One region of the Cytobacillus pseudoceanisediminis genome, then DNA from elsewhere that is predicted to be linked to it. Evidence: a T-box and tRNA genes for the amino acid it is inferred to sense, from the RefSeq annotation. Region 1 holds a T-box; the other regions hold tRNA genes.

Region 1 (7,788 bases):
GTTGCGGTAGCCCATTAAATGGTTAAAAGGCTGAGCAGGTATTAATAACCCGCTCAGCTATTTTCGTTTAACCAATATATTTTAGAATAACATCATTTTTTCTCATTCTGGAAAGTGAGTGGTTAAGGTGGAAGAAAAAAATCGGCTGCGGAAAGTCTCCCCTATTTTAAATCATTATTCAATAGAGCCGCATTTTGTAGAGGAGTTTGGGAGAGTTCAGAAGGTATACAGCAGCAAAGGTGTATTTGCCTTGAAGAAAATAAAGCCTCAGCATGGAGCAGATTTTATAAGGCATGTACAAACCCTCTTTCAAAAAGGCTATAACAGAATTGTCCCTATTTACCCGACGGTGGATGGAAGATATGGGGTGCTCCATCAGAATGAATTATATTATTTAATGCCATGGATGCCTAATGAAGAAAAAGAGGATAGATTTGAGAGGCATCAGCAGATGCTGAGGGAATTGGCAAGACTGCATACATTGTCCTCGAGGGAAGTTCCTATAAACAAGGAAGACAGAACCGAACATTATGAAAAAACTTTGCAGGAATGGGAGAAAGAAAAGGAGTTCTTGGAGGGATTTATCGAAGCCTGTGAAAGAAAAGAGTATATGTCTCCTTTTGAGCTAATGTTTTCCCTATATTATCACGACGTCAGCCAGGGACTAAAATTCTCCACAAACAAATTTAAAGATTGGTATGAAAAAACAAAAGAAAGCGACAAAGCACGAACGGTAATCGTCCATGGGAAAGTTTCAACCGAGCATTTTCTTTACGATGATAGGGGATATGGGTACTTCACGAATTTCGAAAATGCAAGACAGGGGTCGCCGCTCCATGATATATTGCCGTTTTTATCAAGGACTCTGAAAACTTATCCAAAAAGATCAGAAGAATGTGTAGAGTGGATTTACACCTATATGAAATACTTTCCATTCAGAGACGATGAGATGCTGCTGTTTCAAAGCTACTTTGCTCATCCGGGTCCTATTATCAGGGCGGCCGAACAATATTATAAAGGGGAGAGTAAAAGGGGAGAAAGAAAGGCTGTCCAGCATTTGCAAAGGCAGTATTGGCTCTTGAAAAATATTGAATATGCTGTAATGAGAATCGATGAGATCGAGAGGCAAAAACAAGAAGCAAAAGCAGCTGCCGAAGCTCAAGCACAAGAAGGAGCCCAAAGCTAAAAGATGCGGGCTCCTAAACCAATTGAAGATGGAAAGCAATAGCAATCAGAATGAACAGCGATAGCAGCAGTACATCAAAGGTGGTAGGCAGCAAAATTGTTCTTATGCCTTGAAAAACACAGAACGGGATTATGAACTGTGCACATACATTCCTGAAAGTTCTTAACCAGGGAGGCAGTGTGTAAGGATTATATTTTCTTCTCATTGTCGCATGCCCCTTTCCCGAATGTTCATATGTATATTCTATGATTCATTTTTCGGTAAAGTGCCTATTTTCGTTTCTTTCCTGTATAACAGTATTTTAAAACTCCCCTAAAGAAGTCTTTTTCGGGCAAAATCATCATCACTTCGGTAGAAATAATGAATAATATATAAAAAACTCGGGTATCCTTATTGACTATAACAGTCTTTTTTCGGTAGTATATTTTATATATAAAATTGTATATCGATGCTAAGACAGGGAAGAGTACAATGGCGATTTGCCTTTTAGAGAGGAAAACCAGCAGCTGAAAGGTTATCCAGGCAAAACTGTTGGAAGGTCGCCCTAGAGCATCTTTTGCGAAAGGCTGCAGCCAAGTAGTAAAAGACGGGAAATCCGTTATCTGTTTAAGTGTCAATCTCTATAAGAATGTCTTTCCCTGATTTTCTTTAGTGATTGAAAAAAAGGTGGTACCGCGAAGCAAACTCCATTCGTCCTTTTATGGCGAATGGAGTTTTTTATTTTTTGGATTGCTTTCAGAAAGGAAGAATGACACATGGATAATAATGAATTATCAATGCCGACGAAATATGATCCGCAGGCGATTGAAAAAGGACGATATGACTGGTGGCTGGAAGGTAAATTCTTTGAAGCAAAAGACGATGAAACAAAGCAGCCATATACAATTGTGATTCCGCCTCCGAATGTAACAGGAAAGCTTCATCTCGGTCATGCATGGGATACAACTCTTCAGGATATCCTTACTCGAATGAAGCGAATGCAGGGATACGATGTTCTATGGCTTCCAGGAATGGACCATGCGGGCATCGCCACTCAGGCAAAGGTTGAAGAAAAGCTTCGCAATGACGGCAAAAGCCGCTATGATTTAGGCCGTGAAAAATTTGTAGAAGAAACATGGAAGTGGAAAGAGGAGTATGCCAGCCATATCCGCCAGCAATGGTCAAAGCTTGGATTGGGACTTGATTACAGCCGCGAACGTTTTACACTGGATGAAGGCCTTTCAAAAGCTGTAAGAGAAGTTTTCGTTTCACTTTATAATAAAGGATTGATTTATCGCGGCGAGTATATTATTAACTGGGATCCGTCTACAAAAACGGCTCTTTCTGATATCGAAGTTATTTATAAGGATGTTCAGGGTGCCTTCTACCATATGAGATATCCTTTAACGGATGGTTCAGGACATATCGAAATTGCCACTACACGCCCTGAAACGATGCTTGGCGATACAGCTGTAGCAGTACATCCGGAAGATGACCGCTATAAGCATTTAATCGGCAAAACGGTTAAACTGCCGATCACAGGACGCGAAATTCCGATTGTTGCAGATGATTATGTAGAAATGGATTTCGGATCCGGCGCAGTAAAAATTACGCCGGCTCATGACCCAAATGATTTTGAAATAGGAAACCGCCACAATCTTGAAAGAATTCTTGTAATGAATGAAGACGGCACAATGAACAGCCGAGCCGGTAAATACCAAGGTATGGACCGCTTTGAATGCCGCAAGCAGATCGTGAAGGATCTTCAGGACGAAGGAGTGCTTTTCAAAATTGAAGAGCATATGCATTCTGTGGGCCATTCAGAGCGCAGCGGCGCAGTTGTTGAACCTTACCTTTCAACACAATGGTTTGTAAAGATGCAGCCTCTTGCTGATGAAGCCATCGCTCTTCAAACTAAAGAGGAAAAAGTAAACTTTGTTCCAGAGCGATTTGAAAAAACGTATTTGCGCTGGATGGAAAATATTCGTGACTGGTGTATTTCACGCCAGCTTTGGTGGGGGCATCGGATCCCGGCCTGGTACCACAAAGAGACAGGTGAGGTTTTCGTAGGGCACGAAGCACCAGAAGATATTGAAAACTGGGAACAGGACAAAGATGTTTTGGATACCTGGTTCAGTTCAGCTCTATGGCCATTTTCAACAATGGGCTGGCCGGATACAGACTCAAGCGATTTCAAGAGATACTATCCGACTGCTGCTTTGGTGACTGGCTATGACATCATTTTCTTCTGGGTATCACGAATGATCTTCCAAGGTCTCGAATTTACAGGGGAGCGTCCATTCCAGGATGTATTAATTCATGGTCTTGTTCGTGACTCACAGGGACGCAAGATGAGTAAGTCCCTTGGAAATGGCGTTGATCCAATGGATGTAATTGATCAGTATGGTGCTGATTCACTCCGCTATTTCCTTTCTACAGGAAGCTCGCCGGGACAGGATCTGCGCTTCAGTATGGAAAAGGTTGAGGCAACATGGAACTTTGCCAATAAAATCTGGAATGCATCCCGATTTGCATTAATGAACATGGATGGATTAACATATGAAGAAATTGATTTAAGCGGTGAAAAGTCTGTTGCTGATAAATGGATATTAACCCGTTTGAATGAAACTATTGAGACGGTTACAAGATTATCTGACCGCTATGAGTTTGGCGAGGTTGGCCGAGTGCTGTATAACTTCATTTGGGATGACTTCTGTGATTGGTATATCGAAATGGCAAAGCTTCCGCTGTACGGAGAAGATGAAGCTGCCAAGAAAACCACCCGTTCCATCCTGGCATATGTTCTGGACAATACAATGCGTCTGCTGCATCCATTTATGCCATTTATCACGGAAGAAATTTGGCAGAACCTTCCTCATTCAGGTGAATCCATTACGGCTGCACAATGGCCGGCAGTTAACAATGAATACACTGATAACCAGGCTGCAAATGAAATGAAGCTGCTTGTAGAAATTATTCGCTCTGTCCGCAACAGCCGTGCTGAAGTAAACACGCCTATGAGCAAGAAGATTAAAATGATGGTAAAAGCTAAGGATGAGGAAATTCTGGGCACACTGGAAAATAACCGTGCCTATATTGAACGATTCTGTAACCCAGAAGAACTAGTGCTGGCTCTGAATGTTGAGACGCCTGATAAGGCGATGACAGCAGTTGTGACTGGTGCAGAAATCATCCTTCCGCTTGAAGGCCTGATTAACATTGAAGAAGAAGTTGCCCGCCTTCAGAAAGAGTGGGATAAATTAAATAAAGAAGTTGAAAGAGTCCAGAAGAAACTTTCAAACGAAGGCTTTATTAAAAAAGCGCCTGAAAAGGTAATTGAAGAAGAGAAAGCAAAAGAACAAGACTACAGCGAGAAGAGAGCTGCTGTAGAAGCTCGCATTAAAGAGCTAAAAGGAGAATAATTAATAGTTGCGGAAGGCGGGTCCATATGAAGGATTCGTCTTCCTTCCTGTATAACGGAGGTGCATTTATATATGTTTTCTACTTATGAGGAAGCACTGGAATGGATTCATTCAAGGCTAAGACTTGGGATGAAGCCGGGACTGCAAAGGATGGAATGGATGATGGAAAAACTCGGGCATCCCGAAAGAAGAATTAAGTCCATCCATATTGGCGGAACGAATGGTAAAGGCTCAACTGTAACGTTTCTAAGATCCATTCTTCAGGAGGCGGGTTATTCTGTCGGAACTTTTACATCGCCATATTTTGAGAAATTTAATGAACGGATTTCTCTGAACGGAATTCCAATTAACGATGAAGATCTTGTTCGGCTTGCTAATGATATATATCCGCTTGCGATTGAATTGGAACAGACGGAACTCGGCGGTCCAACCGAGTTTGAAATCATTACCGCCATGGCTTTCCAATATTTTGGCCATGTACAGCCGGTGGATCTCGTTTTGTTTGAAGTGGGCCTTGGCGGAAGGTATGACTCTACGAACATCATCTATCCTATATTATCAATCATTACAAGCATCGGACTCGACCATACAGCTATCCTTGGGAATACATACGAGGAAATCGCTTTTGAAAAAGCGGGAATCATTAAACCTGGAGTCAGTGTGATTACAGCTGTTAAACAAGAAGAAGCGCTCGCTGTTATTCAAGATAAAGCTTTAAGCATGAAGTCACCAGTTTATCAGCTGGGGAATGAGTTTGCTATTTCTGATCATAAATCCCTGGACCTGGGAGAATTCTTCTCCCTTAAGACAGTCTTTCAGAACTTCCCTGATCTTGAGACAGGAATGAGCGGAAAACACCAGACTGAAAATGCTTCCCTTGCTGTAATGGCAGCAGAGCTATTGAATAAATTTTATTCTTTCCTTATAGAGGTAAATCATATTAGAGCGGGATTGAAAAAAGCTTTCTGGCCCGGGCGATTTGAAATTCTATCTGAAGACCCGCTGGTAGTAATAGATGGAGCGCATAATGAAGAAGGGATAGCTGCCTTAACTGCTGAGCTGAACAACCGTTTTGAGGATAAAAGCAAAAATATTGTATTCGCTGCACTTGCTGATAAAAAGCTTGATAAAATGATCGGTAAGCTTGATTCTGCTGCAGATCGCATCACCTTTACCGAATTTGAGTTTCCGAGAGCAGCAGCAGCTGAAGATTTATATAATCTCAGTAAAAACAGCAGGAGACAGTTTCATACGGACTGGAAGGAGCTATTGGAGGCTGAACTTCGTGAAGCAGGAAAAAACAGCGTACTGGTTATTACCGGATCACTTTACTTCCTCTCAGAAGTGAAGCCTATTCTTTTGAATCTTTTGAAAAAAATAAATGAAATATGACAAAAGTTAGAAAATTTGATAAAATGTTCGTGTTATCCGACTATTTTCCTGAATAAATTGGAGGAGGGGGAAAAGATCGTTAGTTCACAAGCCAAAAAAATAATATGGTTATTATGGATATTAATATTTCCTGCAGGTTCCATGCTAACCTATCATTTTTACCCTCCAGATTTTTCAGGACAGGGAATCAGTTTGTTTGCCTTTTTCATATTGATGTTTTTCGTTTCTTCCATGCCGATGGTAATCAATAATACACCAATCTTTTTAATTCAATGGGTTACGATGGCAGTGTTTTTAACCTTTGGGCTCTTTGCTGAAATGATAATGGTACAATTGGGGATCCTGGTACTTCTATTAAGGCTGAAAATACAAAAGGATCAGCTGTTTCGTCTGCCGCTTAACTCACTTTTGTTCTTTACATTATCTTTATTGAGCGGGCTGGCTTACTTTGCAATGGGTGGCAAAATAGGCGTAGATCTAATAGAAAATCCCCAATATTTCTGGATTGCTGCAGCATACCCGATAATCCATTTTACTTTAAATCAGGTATTAATCAGTGTAATTCAGGCTGCATTGTATGGCAGGAAAATATCCTTTCTGGAAAAAGACCTTATATGGGAAACTGTTACCTCTCTCATAACATTCCCGATTGGCCTTATCCTTTACATTTTATATTCTGAAGTGGGAATTCTTGCACTGCTGTTTGTAGGGGTCCCATTTGTAAGTCTTTCTATCATTCTTCATCTTTATTACTCAAGTGAAAAGGTTATTGAATACCTTCAAAAAGCCGCAGATATAGGGCATCAAATGGCAGAGCGCCTTGATGTGAATGAGGTTATGGAGCTTTTTATTTTGAAATTGAGCGAAATGTTGCCTGTTGACTATGCCTATATTCTTGATATTAAGGATAACGATGAACTTCACTCCATTTACCGAATTGAGCATGGACAAATAAAGCCGAATGACCTTAAGCCTACCAAAAAAAGTGAGGGAATCAGCGGATTGGTTTTGGGTACCCGAAAATCTGCCCTTTTCCATTCGCGGAAGAAATGGAAAAGCATTGCTAAGGAATTCTTGCCTGAAGATGCCGAAAGCCTTATTTGTGTTCCAATAGTCAGGAGCAATGAAGTATTGGGGATACTGCTGCTTTCTTCAGCAAAAAAGAGGTCCTATGAAAAGTCACAGCTCATGATTGTCGATATTTTATGTTCGCACTTTGCAATAGCAATAGAGAATGCAAAGCACTATGAGGAAACAAAAGCCAAAAGCGAGCGCTGCGCGTTAACGAAACTATTCAATTATAGATATATGGAAGCTAAATTAAATGAAGAATTCAGCAGATTGCAAAATGGTGAAAGAGAATTCCTTTCACTCATCATCCTTGACATCGATCATTTTAAAAAAGTGAACGATACTTATGGGCACCAAAGCGGAAATGAAATTCTCTGCGAACTGGCAGGCAGGCTGGCAAATTTAATAGATGAAGCAGGAATTGCTGCCAGATATGGCGGAGAAGAATTTGTTGTCTTAATGCCGGATACAAGCAAAGAAGATACGCTTGCCTGGGCAGAGCTTATCAGGCAGACCATAGCTAACCGTCCATTCATACTCAAACAGAACATCGATGGAAGCAGCAGCAGCACAAAAGTTTATATAACTGCCTCCATTGGGGTAGCTGCTGCACCTGAAGATGCTGATGATTCACTGGCCCTTATACGCCATGCTGACAGGGCATTATATGTTGGAGCGAAGCGGGCAGGGAGAAATAGGGTTGCGGAATATGTGAAGTAAAAATCCTTTTGTTTGTCA
Region 2 (7,788 bases), 1.3 Mb from region 1:
CACGTGTAGCGGTGAAATGCGTAGAGATGTGGAGGAACACCAGTGGCGAAGGCGACTCTTTGGTCTGTAACTGACGCTGAGGCGCGAAAGCGTGGGGAGCAAACAGGATTAGATACCCTGGTAGTCCACGCCGTAAACGATGAGTGCTAAGTGTTAGAGGGTTTCCGCCCTTTAGTGCTGCAGCAAACGCATTAAGCACTCCGCCTGGGGAGTACGGCCGCAAGGCTGAAACTCAAAGGAATTGACGGGGGCCCGCACAAGCGGTGGAGCATGTGGTTTAATTCGAAGCAACGCGAAGAACCTTACCAGGTCTTGACATCTCCTGACAACCCTAGAGATAGGGCGTTCCCCTTCGGGGGACAGGATGACAGGTGGTGCATGGTTGTCGTCAGCTCGTGTCGTGAGATGTTGGGTTAAGTCCCGCAACGAGCGCAACCCTTGATCTTAGTTGCCAGCATTCAGTTGGGCACTCTAAGGTGACTGCCGGTGACAAACCGGAGGAAGGTGGGGATGACGTCAAATCATCATGCCCCTTATGACCTGGGCTACACACGTGCTACAATGGATGGTACAAAGGGCTGCGAGACCGCGAGGTTAAGCGAATCCCATAAAACCATTCTCAGTTCGGATTGCAGGCTGCAACTCGCCTGCATGAAGCCGGAATCGCTAGTAATCGCGGATCAGCATGCCGCGGTGAATACGTTCCCGGGCCTTGTACACACCGCCCGTCACACCACGAGAGTTTGTAACACCCGAAGTCGGTGGGGTAACCTTTTGGAGCCAGCCGCCTAAGGTGGGACAGATGATTGGGGTGAAGTCGTAACAAGGTAGCCGTATCGGAAGGTGCGGCTGGATCACCTCCTTTCTAAGGATATTTACATGAAACGTGACGTGTTTTGTTCGTTCAGTTTTGAGAGTTCAATCTCTCAATGAAAGATTCGTTCTTTGAAAACTAGATAATGTTAATGAAGAAGCAATAACCGAGTAATCGCCATCTTAGTTTTTTCTCTTATTTTTGTTTTAAAACGAAGTAAGAGCACAAACCATGAGGACGATGAGCGGCAAGGAGATCAAGGAAGCGACCGAGTGAGCACCGGAGCGTACTTCAGTACGTGAGGAGCGGAGCGAGAGAGCTGACGCAGAGATCCGCAGTCGATCAGCGGCCGAAGTAGGTTAAGTTAGAAAGGGCGCACGGTGAATGCCTTGGCACTAGGAGCCGATGAAGGACGGTACTAACACCGATATGCTTCGGGGAGCTGTAAGTAAGCTTTGATCCGGAGATTTCCGAATGGGGAAACCCCTATCCGTAATGGGATAGGATCTTTACCTGAATACATAGGGTATAGAAGGCAGACCCGGGGAACTGAAACATCTAAGTACCCGGAGGAAGAGAAAGCAAACGCGATTCCCTGAGTAGCGGCGAGCGAAACGGGATTAGCCCAAACCAAGAGGCTTGCCTCTTGGGGTTGTAGGACACTCTACACGGAGTTACAAAGGAACGAGGTAAATGAACAGGTCTGGAAAGGCCGGCCAGAGAAGGTAAAAGCCCTGTAGTTGAAACTTCGTTCCCTCCAGAGTGGATCCTGAGTACGGCGGGACACGAGAAATCCCGTCGGAAGCAGGGAGGACCATCTCCCAAGGCTAAATACTCCCTAGTGACCGATAGTGAACCAGTACCGTGAGGGAAAGGTGAAAAGCACCCCGGAAGGGGAGTGAAAGAGATCCTGAAACCGTGTGCCTACAAGTAGTTAGAGCCCGTTAATGGGTGATAGCGTGCCTTTTGTAGAATGAACCGGCGAGTTACGATTACATGCGAGGTTAAGTTGATGAGACGGAGCCGCAGCGAAAGCGAGTCTGAATAGGGCGAATGAGTATGTGGTCGTAGACCCGAAACCAGGTGATCTACCCATGTCCAGGGTGAAGTCCAGGTAACACTGGATGGAGGCCCGAACCCACGCACGTTGAAAAGTGCGGGGATGAGGTGTGGGTAGCGGAGAAATTCCAATCGAACTTGGAGATAGCTGGTTCTCTCCGAAATAGCTTTAGGGCTAGCCTCATGTAGTAAGAGTCTTGGAGGTAGAGCACTGTTTGGACTAGGGGCCCCCATCGGGTTACCGAATTCAGACAAACTCCGAATGCCAAAGACTTATCCATGGGAGTCAGACTGCGAGTGATAAGATCCGTAGTCAAGAGGGAAACAGCCCAGACCACCAGCTAAGGTCCCAAAGTATACGTTAAGTGGAAAAGGATGTGGAGTTGCTTAGACAACCAGGATGTTGGCTTAGAAGCAGCCACCATTTAAAGAGTGCGTAATAGCTCACTGGTCGAGTGACTCCGCGCCGAAAATGTACCGGGGCTAAACGTATCACCGAAGCTGTGGATTGACATCTTACGATGTCAGTGGTAGGAGAGCGTTCTAAGGGCGTTGAAGCCAGACCGCAAGGACTGGTGGAGCGCTTAGAAGTGAGAATGCCGGTATGAGTAGCGAAAGATGGGTGAGAATCCCATCCACCGAATGCCTAAGGTTTCCTGAGGAAGGCTCGTCCGCTCAGGGTTAGTCGGGACCTAAGCCGAGGCTGAAAAGCGTAGGCGATGGACAACAGGTTGATATTCCTGTACCACCTCTTTACCGTTTGAGCAATGGGGGGACGCAGGAGGATAGGGTAAGCACGCTGCTGGATTAGCGTGTCCAAGCAGTTAGGCCGGTAACGAGGCAAATCCCGTTACCACACAGGCTGAGCTGTGACGGCGAGGGAAATTTAGTACCGAAGTTCCTGATTCCACACTGCCAAGAAAAGCCTCTAGCGAGGGAAAAGGTGCCCGTACCGCAAACCGACACAGGTAGGCGAGGAGAGAATCCTAAGGTGAGCGAGAGAACTCTCGTTAAGGAACTCGGCAAAATGACCCCGTAACTTCGGGAGAAGGGGTGCTCATTAGGGTGAATAGCCCTGATGAGCCGCAGTGAATAGGCCCAGGCGACTGTTTAGCAAAAACACAGGTCTCTGCGAAGCCGCAAGGCGAAGTATAGGGGCTGACGCCTGCCCGGTGCTGGAAGGTTAAGAGGAGAGGTTAGCGCAAGCGAAGCTTTGAATCGAAGCCCCAGTAAACGGCGGCCGTAACTATAACGGTCCTAAGGTAGCGAAATTCCTTGTCGGGTAAGTTCCGACCCGCACGAAAGGCGTAACGATCTGGGCACTGTCTCAACGAGAGACTCGGTGAAATTATAGTACCTGTGAAGATGCAGGTTACCCGCGACAGGACGGAAAGACCCCGTGGAGCTTTACTGTAGCCTGATATTGAATTTTGGTACAGCTTGTACAGGATAGGTAGGAGCCTGAGAAGCCGGAGCGCCAGCTTCGGTGGAGGCGTCGGTGGGATACTACCCTGGCTGTATTGAAATTCTAACCCGCGCCCCTTATCGGGGCGGGAGACAGTGTCAGGTGGGCAGTTTGACTGGGGCGGTCGCCTCCTAAAAAGTAACGGAGGCGCCCAAAGGTTCCCTCAGAATGGTTGGAAATCATTCGCAGAGTGTAAAGGCACAAGGGAGCTTGACTGCGAGACCTACAAGTCGAGCAGGGACGAAAGTCGGGCTTAGTGATCCGGTGGTTCCGCATGGAAGGGCCATCGCTCAACGGATAAAAGCTACCCCGGGGATAACAGGCTTATCTCCCCCAAGAGTCCACATCGACGGGGAGGTTTGGCACCTCGATGTCGGCTCATCGCATCCTGGGGCTGTAGTCGGTCCCAAGGGTTGGGCTGTTCGCCCATTAAAGCGGTACGCGAGCTGGGTTCAGAACGTCGTGAGACAGTTCGGTCCCTATCCGTCGTGGGCGCAGGAAATTTGAGAGGAGCTGTCCTTAGTACGAGAGGACCGGGATGGACGCACCGCTGGTGTACCAGTTGTCTTGCCAAAGGCATCGCTGGGTAGCTATGTGCGGAAGGGATAAGTGCTGAAAGCATCTAAGCATGAAGCCCCCTCGAGATGAGATTTCCCATAGCGTCAAGCTAGTAAGATCCCTGAAAGATGATCAGGTTGATAGGTCAGAGGTGGAAGCGTGGCGACATGTGGAGCTGACTGATACTAATCGATCGAGGACTTAACCAAAACGAAAAGCGGAGGCGACTGTTCAACTTTGAGAGACGTTGGAGAGCCGGCCATTCAAATCCTGGTTTTGGGATTTGGAGGGACGGATCGAAACGGCCGAGAGGTTAGGAGCCGAAGCTAGACAAGTCATTGGTGAATACTCGGCAAATGCTTCTTCATACATTATCTAGTTTTGAGGGAACGAAAAAATGAAATTTCCTCTTGAAAAAAACATTAAAAGAAAGTATAATCATACTTGTCTTTTGAAAATAGTCTGGTGGCGATGGCGAGAAGGTCACACCCGTTCCCATACCGAACACGGAAGTTAAGCTTCTCAGCGCCGATGGTAGTTAGGGGCTGTCCCCTTGTGAGAGTAGGACGCTGCCGGGCTGTTTACAAATACCACTTTTCCGCAGTAGCTCAGTGGTAGAGCATTCGGCTGTTAACCGAACGGTCGCAGGTTCGAATCCTGCCTGCGGAGCCATTTCCATAAAGCCCTTTTGGGAATTATGAGCTGTTGCTTCCATAGCTCAGCAGGTAGAGCACTTCCATGGTAAGGAAGAGGTCACCGGTTCGAGCCCGGTTGGAAGCTCTTTTAATGTAGACAACTAGAGTACTAGGCCCCTTGGTCAAGCGGTTAAGACACCGCCCTTTCACGGCGGTAACACGGGTTCGAATCCCGTAGGGGTCACCATAATGGAGGATTAGCTCAGCTGGGAGAGCATCTGCCTTACAAGCAGAGGGTCGGCGGTTCGATCCCGTCATCCTCCACCATATTTGCCGGTGTAGCTCAATTGGTAGAGCAACTGACTTGTAATCAGTAGGTTGGGGGTTCAAGTCCTCTCGCCGGCACCATCTTTTTTATAGATGGAGGGGTAGCGAAGTGGCTAAACGCGGCGGACTGTAAATCCGCTCCTTCGGGTTCGGCAGTTCGAATCTGCCCCCCTCCACCATTTATTTTTAATAAAAACACAAAAAACTGGACAAGCTATGAATGTCCTTTTTATTTTGTAATTATTGGGCTATAGCCAAGCGGTAAGGCACCGGACTTTGACTCCGTCACTCGCAGGTTCGAATCCTGCTAGCCCAGCCATTTTTGAGCCATTAGCTCAGTCGGTAGAGGATTTTAAAAGATTGCAGCATCGAAGCGTTACATCCTGAATGGCAAGCTTTTAAAATCTGCGACAAAGACCGCAGGGCTTTGAAGCACATCTGCAAATGAAGTTTAGGCATCAGAATTATATTTCGAGCCATTAGCTCAGTCGGTAGAGCATCTGACTTTTAATCAGAGGGTCGAAGGTTCGAGTCCTTCATGGCTCACTTTATAGAAAAACACAGACCTTGGGAATCGAGTCCTGAAGGTCTTACTTGTGAATATAAATATGTTTGCGGAAGTAGTTCAGTGGTAGAACATCACCTTGCCAAGGTGGGGGTCGCGGGTTCGAATCCCGTCTTCCGCTCCAAATAAATGGGGCCTTAGCTCAGCTGGGAGAGCGCCTGCTTTGCACGCAGGAGGTCAGCGGTTCGATCCCGCTAGGCTCCACCATCATACATAATACGACATTCCTTAAACCAGCATGGTTTAGGGATTTTTTATTTTATTTCACAAAACAATAAGTGGCAAAACTTAGAAAGTTACTATGGTATTTTTAGAAGCTTCTTTTTCCGGCAGCCGCATATATATACACGATTTTGTCGAGTTGAGTCATGTGTTTGAAAGCGGTTAAAATATGAGTATGAAGGGAAAGGGAGGACTTTACTATGAAAAGACAGAAATTATCGATAATTGGAATGCCAATGGATCTTGGCCAGATGAGACGCGGTGTGGACATGGGGCCAAGTGCGATCCGATATGCCGGTGTGAATGAGCGATTAAAGTGTTTATTCGAAGAAATCCATGACCAGGGCGATATTGCCATCGGCCGTCCGGAAGTTCAAATCGATCCAAAATCAAATCTTAGAAACTTGGACCTTATTGCTGAAAAAACAGAAAAACTGGGCGAAGAAGTTGATAAAGCAATAGAAAGTGGTTCTTTTCCATTAGTACTGGGCGGGGATCACAGCATCGCAATTGGAACATTGGCCGGTGTTTCGAAGCACTACAAAAATCTTGGGGTAATCTGGTATGATGCCCACGGGGATTTAAATACAGCTGAAACATCACCTTCAGGGAACATACATGGCATGCCTCTTGCGGTAAGCCTGGGAATTGGCCACCCGCTTTTAACCAATGTAGGGGGATATGCTCCAAAGGTTAAGCCAGAGAATATTGTCATTATTGGGGCAAGATCTTTGGATGAAGGAGAGCGGGAGCTTATTAAGGAAAAAGGCATTAAAGTATACACCATGCACGAAATTGACCGGCTTGGGATGACAAAGGTTATGGAGGAGTCTATTACATATTTAAAAGAAAGAAATACAGATGGTGTTCATCTGTCTCTGGATTTAGATGGGCTGGATCCGCATGATGCCCCTGGTGTTGGAACTCCGGTTATTGGAGGCATCAGCTACCGTGAAAGCCACTTGGCCATGGAGATGCTTGCAGAATCGCAGATCATTACATCGGCTGAGTTTGTAGAGGTTAACCCAATCCTGGATGACAAAAACAAAACAGCTACTGTGGCGGTCGCGCTTATGGGTTCACTATTTGGCGAGAAGCTTCTATAAATAATTGAATTAAAAATGAGCAGAACGTAAACAAGTTCTGCTCATTTTTTTGCTGTGAGTGTATAATATTTATTTAGAAGCTGATCGAGTTTTGTGCTCGTATCAACTACCGAGTGGTCTGTAAAAGAAGCGGAAGCTGTTAACTGGATCATTCTTGACCGGCATTCCTCAATATCTCTCAATAATTCCTTAACACACACCGTAATCAACCCTTTTCGATTAATTTAGTACTTTTATACCCTAAAAGGAAAAAAATAAACCAGAATAAGTAAAAATTTGCTAATATAGAAATTGAATGTTTTTTAATTAAAATGAAACCTTTTCCGCTATCGATTCGTATTATCGATTAGCCGCACTGGAGCGGAGGTAAAAAAATGGAGACAATCGTAAAGAAGAGGATAAAGCAAGTATTAAAAGGCGACCAGGATGCTTATGCTGAAGTTGTTGAAATATACAAAGATAAAGTTTTTCAGATTTGCTACAGAATGCTGGGAAACAGGCATGAGGCAGAGGATATCGCTCAGGAGGCTTTCTTAAGAGCCTATATAAACATTGCCAGCTTTAATATTGACTTGAAATTTTCCACGTGGCTCTATCGGATTGCCACTAACCTTTGTATAGACAGAATCAGAAAAAGAAGCCTGATTATTATCTGGATGCAGAGGTCGCAGGAACGGATGGACTGAACATGTATTCTCAAATTGCTTCAGATGCGAGGCTGCCGGAGGAAGATGTAGAAAGTCTGGAACTGCAGGAAACAATCCAAAGGGAAATATCGAAGCTTCCGGAAAAATACCGTTCGGTTATTGTTCTAAAATATATTGAAGAATTATCGCTGAACGAGATCAGTGAAACGCTCGATCTTCCTCTGGGAACGGTTAAAACCAGGATTCACCGGGGCAGGGAAGCACTTAGGAATCAATTAAGATACGTTTAAAAAAGAGGGTGAGAACTTTGAAATGTCCAGCAGAAATGGTTGTTTATATGCATGAGTACCTAGATGAAGAGATCTCAGCCGAACATGAGAAGGAATTAAG
Region 3 (7,788 bases), 2.3 Mb from region 1:
ATAACATTAGGAATGAAAAACACAGTCCGCAATAAGTTCCTGGACTTCAATGCTGCGTTCAATAATAACGCAAGCCCAAAACCTAGTAAATTACTAATAATAACCGAAGCTAACATAAACTTGGTAGTAAAAATAAAGGAATCAAAAAACTTAGGATCATTCTTAAAGATCTTTAAATAATTTTCAAGTCCTACCCACTCAACCACAGAACTGACACCATTCCAGGAAGTAAAGGAATAATAAATACCCATCAAAAAAGGAATGATTTGAATCACCAGGAAAAAAATCAATGCCGGTCCTACAAAAGCACTGTATGTTAGCATTTTTTTCAGATTTGCTTTTTTCCTGGATACTGTTTTAACCTCTGAATTGACTGCTGCTTCCCCGACCTCAATCTTTGTCTCCAAATCTTTTCACCGCCCCCTTATCTCTTGCAAACGCTTTCCTACATTATATTTGAAACCGTTTGCATATATAGGTGACTGAATTGACTAAAAAGGTGCAATATTTTGACTTGTTTAAAAGGTTTAACTTGTGTTAATCGAATACATTGCATAGAATGAAGCTATCTTGAATATAGGGATGTGGGCTATGATATTAAAATATCGTTATGAACCGGAAGAATTAAAATTGCTTCAGTGTTTACATGGAAGAATGCGGCTTTCCCCAAAAGATTACAGCCTCTTTCTTAATTTAGAAAAAGGTTTTTCAGGTGAGAAGAAATTTGATGAACTACTAGAACATTCGCCTGAGGAATGGATTATTCTTAATGATTTATTGTTCGATTACAGTAACACCCTTTTCCAAATAGATTCACTATTATTCACTGGAGGCTGTATCTATCTTTTTGAAGTTAAGAATTATGAGGGAGACTTTTATATCGAACAAAACAGATGGTATACAGTACCAGCAAATACTGAAGTTAAAAATCCTCTTCTGCAGCTTCAGCGAAGTGAATCCCTCCTGAGAAGACTTCTGCAGAAATTGGGAGTAGAAACCCCTCTTAAGGCTCTTCTTATTTTTATTAACCCCGAATTTCAATTGTATCAAGCCACAATGAATCTTCCTGCTATATTTCCAGCACAAATTAACCGATTTATAGACAAATTAAAATTGAAATCTCAACCGGCAAATAAGAACCATTTAATGCTGGCAGACAAGTTACTGTCTTTGCATTTGGAGGATATTCCTTATGGAAGGCGATTTGAGTATACATTTGAGGGATTGGAGAAGGGGGTTAAGTGTGCTTCTTGCCAGCACTTTATGGATCGATTGCACAGAGCTGCTTTAGTATGTAAGAATTGCGGATACAAAGAAGATGTCGAATTGGCAATCGTTAGAAGTGTTAAAGAGTTTAGAGTTATGTTTCCCGATATGATGCTAACAACCAATATTGTGCATGAATGGTGTTCTGATATTATTTCAAAGAAAAAATCCGGAAAATCCTATCAAACAACTTTAATCATATCATTCATGGCAAGACTTCTTACTTTGAATAAAACACAATTATGTTGAGTAGTTTATTTTTAACAGTATGGCATGTCCCCTTCGGCTATCCTCACACGATTCATGAATAAGCAAACATCATTAGATTCTTTTAGATCACACTATCGATACTGAAGGGCTCTATTCAGAATTATTAGTTCCATTCACTGAGGTTATCGAACCTTAATGGCTTTATTCTGCTGCATTAGTTCCGCTCACTTGACATCATGAAACTGAACGGCACTATTCACTTGCATTAGTTCCATTCATGTGACATCTTTGAAACTGAACGGCACTATTCTCTTGCATTAGTTCCATTCACATGACATCTTTGAAACTGAACGGCACTATTCTGCTTCATTAGTTCCGTTCACATAAAGTCATCGAATCTTTCTGGCTCTATTTTGGTGCATAAGTTCCGTTCACATAACATCTTCGAAATTTAGAGATTCTTTTTCGCCTCTTCAGTTATTAGTTCCGCTCAATTCACAACATTAGGACACATCGTTTTTTTCCTCCTGCTAAGTCAATAATTATGTCCTTTTGAATTACTTCCGAACAGTTCAGAACCCCATTTCGAAACCACCCTCTGAATCGTTCGGAACCCTGCATTGAAACAACTTGCATCACAATCAGCAGAAGGGCTGCATTGATATTTGCTTTCCGCTTTAAAATTTGCACAGATTTTAATTAACAACAAAAAAGGTTTCCCTATTAGGAAACCTTTTTTAGATACCGGTGGTCGGGGTCGAACCGACACTCCAGAAGGAACACGATTTTGAGTCGTGCGCGTCTGCCAATTCCGCCACACCGGCATATTAAAATGTAGTAAATCTTGTGGTGCCGAGGACCGGAATCGAACCGGTACGGTAGTCACCTACCGCAGGATTTTAAGTCCTGTGCGTCTGCCAGTTCCGCCACCCCGGCGTATATCAGCGAATCAAGATTTAGATTATGGAGGCGGCAACCGGATTCGAACCGGTGGTAAAGGTTTTGCAGACCTCTGCCTTACCACTTGGCTATGCCGCCATAAATTGAAGTTTATTCTGGAGCGGAAGACGGGATTCGAACCCGCGACCCCCACCTTGGCAAGGTGATGTTCTACCACTGAACTACTTCCGCAAAATGGCTGGGCTAGCAGGATTCGAACCTGCGAGTGACGGAGTCAAAGTCCGGTGCCTTACCGCTTGGCTATAGCCCATTGATCGTTCATATTACATTTATATGAGAGTTATACTCGTACTGTTACTTTAAAATTATGGGGCGACTGATGGGAATCGAACCCACGAGTGTCGGAGCCACAATCCGATGCGTTAACCACTTCGCCACAGCCGCCATTATAAAATTGGCAGGGGTAGTAGGAATCGAACCCACATCAAAGGTTTTGGAGACCTTCGTTTTACCATTAAACTATACCCCTATATAAATGGTGGAGGGGGCAGATTCGAACTGCCGAACCCGAAGGAGCGGATTTACAGTCCGCCGCGTTTAGCCACTTCGCTACCCCTCCATATTAACATAAAAAAATGGTGCCGGCGAGAGGACTTGAACCCCCAACCTACTGATTACAAGTCAGTTGCTCTACCAATTGAGCTACACCGGCAAATCAATTCAGTAAAGGTGGCTCAGGACGGAATCGAACCGCCGACACAAGGATTTTCAGTCCTTTGCTCTACCGACTGAGCTACTGAGCCAAATATTATTAATATTGTAAAAATGGCGGTCCGGACGGGACTCGAACCCGCGACCTCCTGCGTGACAGGCAGGCATTCTAACCAACTGAACTACCGGACCAAATTGCGGGGGCAGGATTTGAACCTGCGACCTTCGGGTTATGAGCCCGACGAGCTACCGGACTGCTCCACCCCGCGACAATAATATGGTGGAGGATGACGGGATCGAACCGCCGACCCTCTGCTTGTAAGGCAGATGCTCTCCCAGCTGAGCTAATCCTCCATTATGGTGACCCCTACGGGATTCGAACCCGTGTTACCGCCGTGAAAGGGCGGTGTCTTAACCGCTTGACCAAGGGGCCAATATAGAATTAATAATGGCGGAGAGCAAGGGATTTGAACCCTTGATACGCGGTTAGCGTATACACGATTTCCAATCGTGCTCCTTCGGCCACTCGGACAGCTCTCCATTTGGCTCCGCAGGTAGGATTCGAACCTACGACCGTTCGGTTAACAGCCGAATGCTCTACCACTGAGCTACTGCGGAATAGTGATATTTGTAAAACAGCCCGGCAGCGTCCTACTCTCACAAGGGGACAGCCCCTAACTACCATTGGCGCTGAGAAGCTTAACTTCCGTGTTCGGTATGGGAACGGGTGTGACCTTCTCGCTATCGCCACCAGACTATTTTTCAAAGACAAGTATTATTATACCGTCTTTTTATCATTTTTCAAGAGGAAATTTACTATTTTTCGTTCCCTCAAAACTAGATAATGTATGAAGAAGAATTTGCCGAGTATTCACCAATAACTTGTCTAGCTTCGGCTCCTAACTTCTCTCGAAGTTGAACAGTCGCCTCCGCTTTTCGTTTTGGTTAAGTCCTCGATCGATTAGTATCAGTCAGCTCCACATGTCGCCACGCTTCCACCTCTGACCTATCAACCTGATCATCTTTCAGGGATCTTACTAGCTTGACGCTATGGGAAATCTCATCTCGAGGGGGCTTCATGCTTAGATGCTTTCAGCACTTATCCCTTCCGCACATAGCTACCCAGCGATGCCTTTGGCAAGACAACTGGTACACCAGCGGTGCGTCCATCCCGGTCCTCTCGTACTAAGGACAGCTCCTCTCAAATTTCCTGCGCCCACGACGGATAGGGACCGAACTGTCTCACGACGTTCTGAACCCAGCTCGCGTACCGCTTTAATGGGCGAACAGCCCAACCCTTGGGACCGACTACAGCCCCAGGATGCGATGAGCCGACATCGAGGTGCCAAACCTCCCCGTCGATGTGGACTCTTGGGGGAGATAAGCCTGTTATCCCCGGGGTAGCTTTTATCCGTTGAGCGATGGCCCTTCCATGCGGAACCACCGGATCACTAAGCCCGACTTTCGTCCCTGCTCGACTTGTAGGTCTCGCAGTCAAGCTCCCTTGTGCCTTTACACTCTGCGAATGATTTCCAACCATTCTGAGGGAACCTTTGGGCGCCTCCGTTACTTTTTAGGAGGCGACCGCCCCAGTCAAACTGCCCACCTGACACTGTCTCCCGCCCCGATAAGGGGCGCGGGTTAGAATTTCAATACAGCCAGGGTAGTATCCCACCGACGCCTCCACCGAAGCTGGCGCTCCGGCTTCTCAGGCTCCTACCTATCCTGTACAAGCTGTACCAAAATTCAATATCAGGCTACAGTAAAGCTCCACGGGGTCTTTCCGTCCTGTCGCGGGTAACCTGCATCTTCACAGGTACTATAATTTCACCGAGTCTCTCGTTGAGACAGTGCCCAGATCGTTACGCCTTTCGTGCGGGTCGGAACTTACCCGACAAGGAATTTCGCTACCTTAGGACCGTTATAGTTACGGCCGCCGTTTACTGGGGCTTCGATTCAAAGCTTCGCTTGCGCTAACCTCTCCTCTTAACCTTCCAGCACCGGGCAGGCGTCAGCCCCTATACTTCGCCTTGCGGCTTCGCAGAGACCTGTGTTTTTGCTAAACAGTCGCCTGGGCCTATTCACTGCGGCTCATCAGGGCTATTCACCCTAATGAGCACCCCTTCTCCCGAAGTTACGGGGTCATTTTGCCGAGTTCCTTAACGAGAGTTCTCTCGCTCACCTTAGGATTCTCTCCTCGCCTACCTGTGTCGGTTTGCGGTACGGGCACCTTTTCCCTCGCTAGAGGCTTTTCTTGGCAGTGTGGAATCAGGAACTTCGGTACTAAATTTCCCTCGCCGTCACAGCTCAGCCTGTGTGGTAACGGGATTTGCCTCGTTACCGGCCTAACTGCTTGGACGCGCTAATCCAGCAGCGCGCTTACCCTATCCTCCTGCGTCCCCCCATTGCTCAAACGGTAAAGAGGTGGTACAGGAATATCAACCTGTTGTCCATCGCCTACGCTTTTCAGCCTCGGCTTAGGTCCCGACTAACCCTGAGCGGACGAGCCTTCCTCAGGAAACCTTAGGCATTCGGTGGATGGGATTCTCACCCATCTTTCGCTACTCATACCGGCATTCTCACTTCTAAGCGCTCCACCAGTCCTTGCGGTCTGGCTTCAACGCCCTTAGAACGCTCTCCTACCACTGACATCGTAAGATGTCAATCCACAGCTTCGGTGATACGTTTAGCCCCGGTACATTTTCGGCGCGGAGTCACTCGACCAGTGAGCTATTACGCACTCTTTAAATGGTGGCTGCTTCTAAGCCAACATCCTGGTTGTCTAAGCAACTCCACATCCTTTTCCACTTAACGTATACTTTGGGACCTTAGCTGGTGGTCTGGGCTGTTTCCCTCTTGACTACGGATCTTATCACTCGCAGTCTGACTCCCATGGATAAGTCTTTGGCATTCGGAGTTTGTCTGAATTCGGTAACCCGATGGGGGCCCCTAGTCCAAACAGTGCTCTACCTCCAAGACTCTTACTACATGAGGCTAGCCCTAAAGCTATTTCGGAGAGAACCAGCTATCTCCAAGTTCGATTGGAATTTCTCCGCTACCCACACCTCATCCCCGCACTTTTCAACGTGCGTGGGTTCGGGCCTCCATCCAGTGTTACCTGGACTTCACCCTGGACATGGGTAGATCACCTGGTTTCGGGTCTACGACCACATACTCATTCGCCCTATTCAGACTCGCTTTCGCTGCGGCTCCGTCTCATCAACTTAACCTCGCATGTAATCGTAACTCGCCGGTTCATTCTACAAAAGGCACGCTATCACCCATTAACGGGCTCTAACTACTTGTAGGCACACGGTTTCAGGATCTCTTTCACTCCCCTTCCGGGGTGCTTTTCACCTTTCCCTCACGGTACTGGTTCACTATCGGTCACTAGGGAGTATTTAGCCTTGGGAGATGGTCCTCCCTGCTTCCGACGGGATTTCTCGTGTCCCGCCGTACTCAGGATCCACTCTGGAGGGAACGAAGTTTCAACTACAGGGCTTTTACCTTCTCTGGCCGGCCTTTCCAGACCTGTTCATTTACCTCGTTCCTTTGTAACTCCGTGTAGAGTGTCCTACAACCCCAAGAGGCAAGCCTCTTGGTTTGGGCTAATCCCGTTTCGCTCGCCGCTACTCAGGGAATCGCGTTTGCTTTCTCTTCCTCCGGGTACTTAGATGTTTCAGTTCCCCGGGTCTGCCTTCTATACCCTATGTATTCAGGTAAAGATCCTATCCCATTACGGATAGGGGGTTTCCCCATTCGGAAATCTCCGGATCAAAGCTTACTTACAGCTCCCCGAAGCATATCGGTGTTAGTACCGTCCTTCATCGGCTCCTAGTGCCAAGGCATTCACCGTGCGCCCTTTCTAACTTAACCTACTTCGGCCGCTGATCGACTGCGGATCTCTGCGTCAGCTCTCTCGCTCCGCTCCTCACGTACTGAAGTACGCTCCGGTGCTCACTCGGTCGCTTCCTTGATCTCCTTGCCGCTCATCGTCCTCATGGTTTGTGCTCTTACTTATTTTCAAAATAAGAGAAAAAACTAAGATGGCGATTACTCGGTTATTGCTTCTTCATTATCATTATCTAGTTTTCAAAGAACGAATCTTTCATTGAGAGATTGAACTCTCAAAACTGAACGAACAAAACACGTCACGTTTCATGTAAATATCCTTAGAAAGGAGGTGATCCAGCCGCACCTTCCGATACGGCTACCTTGTTACGACTTCACCCCAATCATCTGTCCCACCTTAGGCGGCTGGCTCCAAAAGGTTACCCCACCGACTTCGGGTGTTACAAACTCTCGTGGTGTGACGGGCGGTGTGTACAAGGCCCGGGAACGTATTCACCGCGGCATGCTGATCCGCGATTACTAGCGATTCCGGCTTCATGCAGGCGAGTTGCAGCCTGCAATCCGAACTGAGAATGGTTTTATGGGATTCGCTTAACCTCGCGGTCTCGCAGCCCTTTGTACCATCCATTGTAGCACGTGTGTAGCCCAGGTCATAAGGGGCATGATGATTTGACGTCATCCCCACCTTCCTCCGGTTTGTCACCGGCAGTCACCTTAGAGTGCCCAACTGAATGCTGGCAACTAAGATCAAGGGTTGCGCTCGTTGCGGGACTTAACCCAACATCTCACGACACGAGCTGACGACAACCATGCACCACCTGTCATCCTGTCCCCCGAAGGGGAACGCCC

Evidence for each region. A T-box is a leader RNA that pairs with one kind of tRNA and senses whether it is charged. The one in region 1 lies ahead of M5V91_RS27880 (valine--tRNA ligase), so its partner is inferred to be a tRNA-Val.
Region 2: it has a tRNA-Val gene. The T-box ahead of M5V91_RS27880 (valine--tRNA ligase) is inferred to sense a tRNA for this amino acid. The anticodon was not compared.
Region 3: it has a tRNA-Val gene. The T-box ahead of M5V91_RS27880 (valine--tRNA ligase) is inferred to sense a tRNA for this amino acid. The anticodon was not compared.

Annotation. Positions count from the first base shown of each region.
Region 1 covers NZ_CP097349.1:5,248,384-5,256,171, forward strand. Annotated here, with positions in the region: gene spoVID (stage VI sporulation protein D) at 1-18, shown strand, start outside; gene ysxE (spore coat protein YsxE) at 128-1,186, shown strand; gene M5V91_RS27875 (YszA family small membrane protein) at 1,200-1,391, opposite strand; T-box leader at 1,631-1,887, shown strand; gene M5V91_RS27880 (valine--tRNA ligase) at 1,942-4,587, shown strand; gene M5V91_RS27885 (bifunctional folylpolyglutamate synthase/dihydrofolate synthase) at 4,660-5,979, shown strand; gene M5V91_RS27890 (sensor domain-containing diguanylate cyclase) at 6,121-7,770, shown strand.
Region 2 covers NZ_CP097349.1:3,971,527-3,979,314, reverse strand. Annotated here, with positions in the region: rRNA gene M5V91_RS21485 (16S ribosomal RNA) at 1-865, shown strand, start outside; rRNA gene M5V91_RS21480 (23S ribosomal RNA) at 1,172-4,105, shown strand; rRNA gene rrf (5S ribosomal RNA) at 4,358-4,474, shown strand; tRNA gene M5V91_RS21470 (tRNA-Asn) at 4,494-4,568, shown strand; tRNA gene M5V91_RS21465 (tRNA-Thr) at 4,604-4,676, shown strand; tRNA gene M5V91_RS21460 (tRNA-Glu) at 4,704-4,778, shown strand; tRNA gene M5V91_RS21455 (tRNA-Val) at 4,783-4,858, shown strand; tRNA gene M5V91_RS21450 (tRNA-Thr) at 4,864-4,939, shown strand; tRNA gene M5V91_RS21445 (tRNA-Tyr) at 4,954-5,037, shown strand; tRNA gene M5V91_RS21440 (tRNA-Gln) at 5,103-5,177, shown strand; tRNA gene M5V91_RS21435 (tRNA-Lys) at 5,332-5,404, shown strand; tRNA gene M5V91_RS21430 (tRNA-Gly) at 5,473-5,547, shown strand; tRNA gene M5V91_RS21425 (tRNA-Ala) at 5,555-5,630, shown strand; gene rocF (arginase) at 5,846-6,751, shown strand; gene M5V91_RS21415 (aspartyl-phosphate phosphatase Spo0E family protein) at 6,793-6,951, opposite strand; partial or broken gene sigW (RNA polymerase sigma factor SigW) at 7,126-7,688, shown strand; gene M5V91_RS21405 (anti-sigma factor family protein) at 7,706-7,788, shown strand, end outside.
Region 3 covers NZ_CP097349.1:2,911,732-2,919,519, forward strand. Annotated here, with positions in the region: partial or broken gene M5V91_RS15605 (carbohydrate ABC transporter permease) at 1-407, opposite strand, end outside; gene M5V91_RS15610 (nuclease-related domain-containing protein) at 592-1,515, shown strand; tRNA gene M5V91_RS15615 (tRNA-Leu) at 2,219-2,300, opposite strand; tRNA gene M5V91_RS15620 (tRNA-Leu) at 2,324-2,412, opposite strand; tRNA gene M5V91_RS15625 (tRNA-Cys) at 2,441-2,514, opposite strand; tRNA gene M5V91_RS15630 (tRNA-Gly) at 2,533-2,607, opposite strand; tRNA gene M5V91_RS15635 (tRNA-Gln) at 2,612-2,686, opposite strand; tRNA gene M5V91_RS15640 (tRNA-His) at 2,745-2,820, opposite strand; tRNA gene M5V91_RS15645 (tRNA-Trp) at 2,832-2,905, opposite strand; tRNA gene M5V91_RS15650 (tRNA-Tyr) at 2,913-2,995, opposite strand; tRNA gene M5V91_RS15655 (tRNA-Thr) at 3,013-3,088, opposite strand; tRNA gene M5V91_RS15660 (tRNA-Phe) at 3,107-3,179, opposite strand; tRNA gene M5V91_RS15665 (tRNA-Asp) at 3,203-3,279, opposite strand; tRNA gene M5V91_RS15670 (tRNA-Met) at 3,283-3,356, opposite strand; tRNA gene M5V91_RS15675 (tRNA-Val) at 3,366-3,441, opposite strand; tRNA gene M5V91_RS15680 (tRNA-Glu) at 3,446-3,520, opposite strand; tRNA gene M5V91_RS15685 (tRNA-Ser) at 3,537-3,627, opposite strand; tRNA gene M5V91_RS15690 (tRNA-Asn) at 3,631-3,705, opposite strand; rRNA gene rrf (5S ribosomal RNA) at 3,726-3,842, opposite strand; rRNA gene M5V91_RS15700 (23S ribosomal RNA) at 4,029-6,963, opposite strand; rRNA gene M5V91_RS15705 (16S ribosomal RNA) at 7,264-7,788, opposite strand, start outside.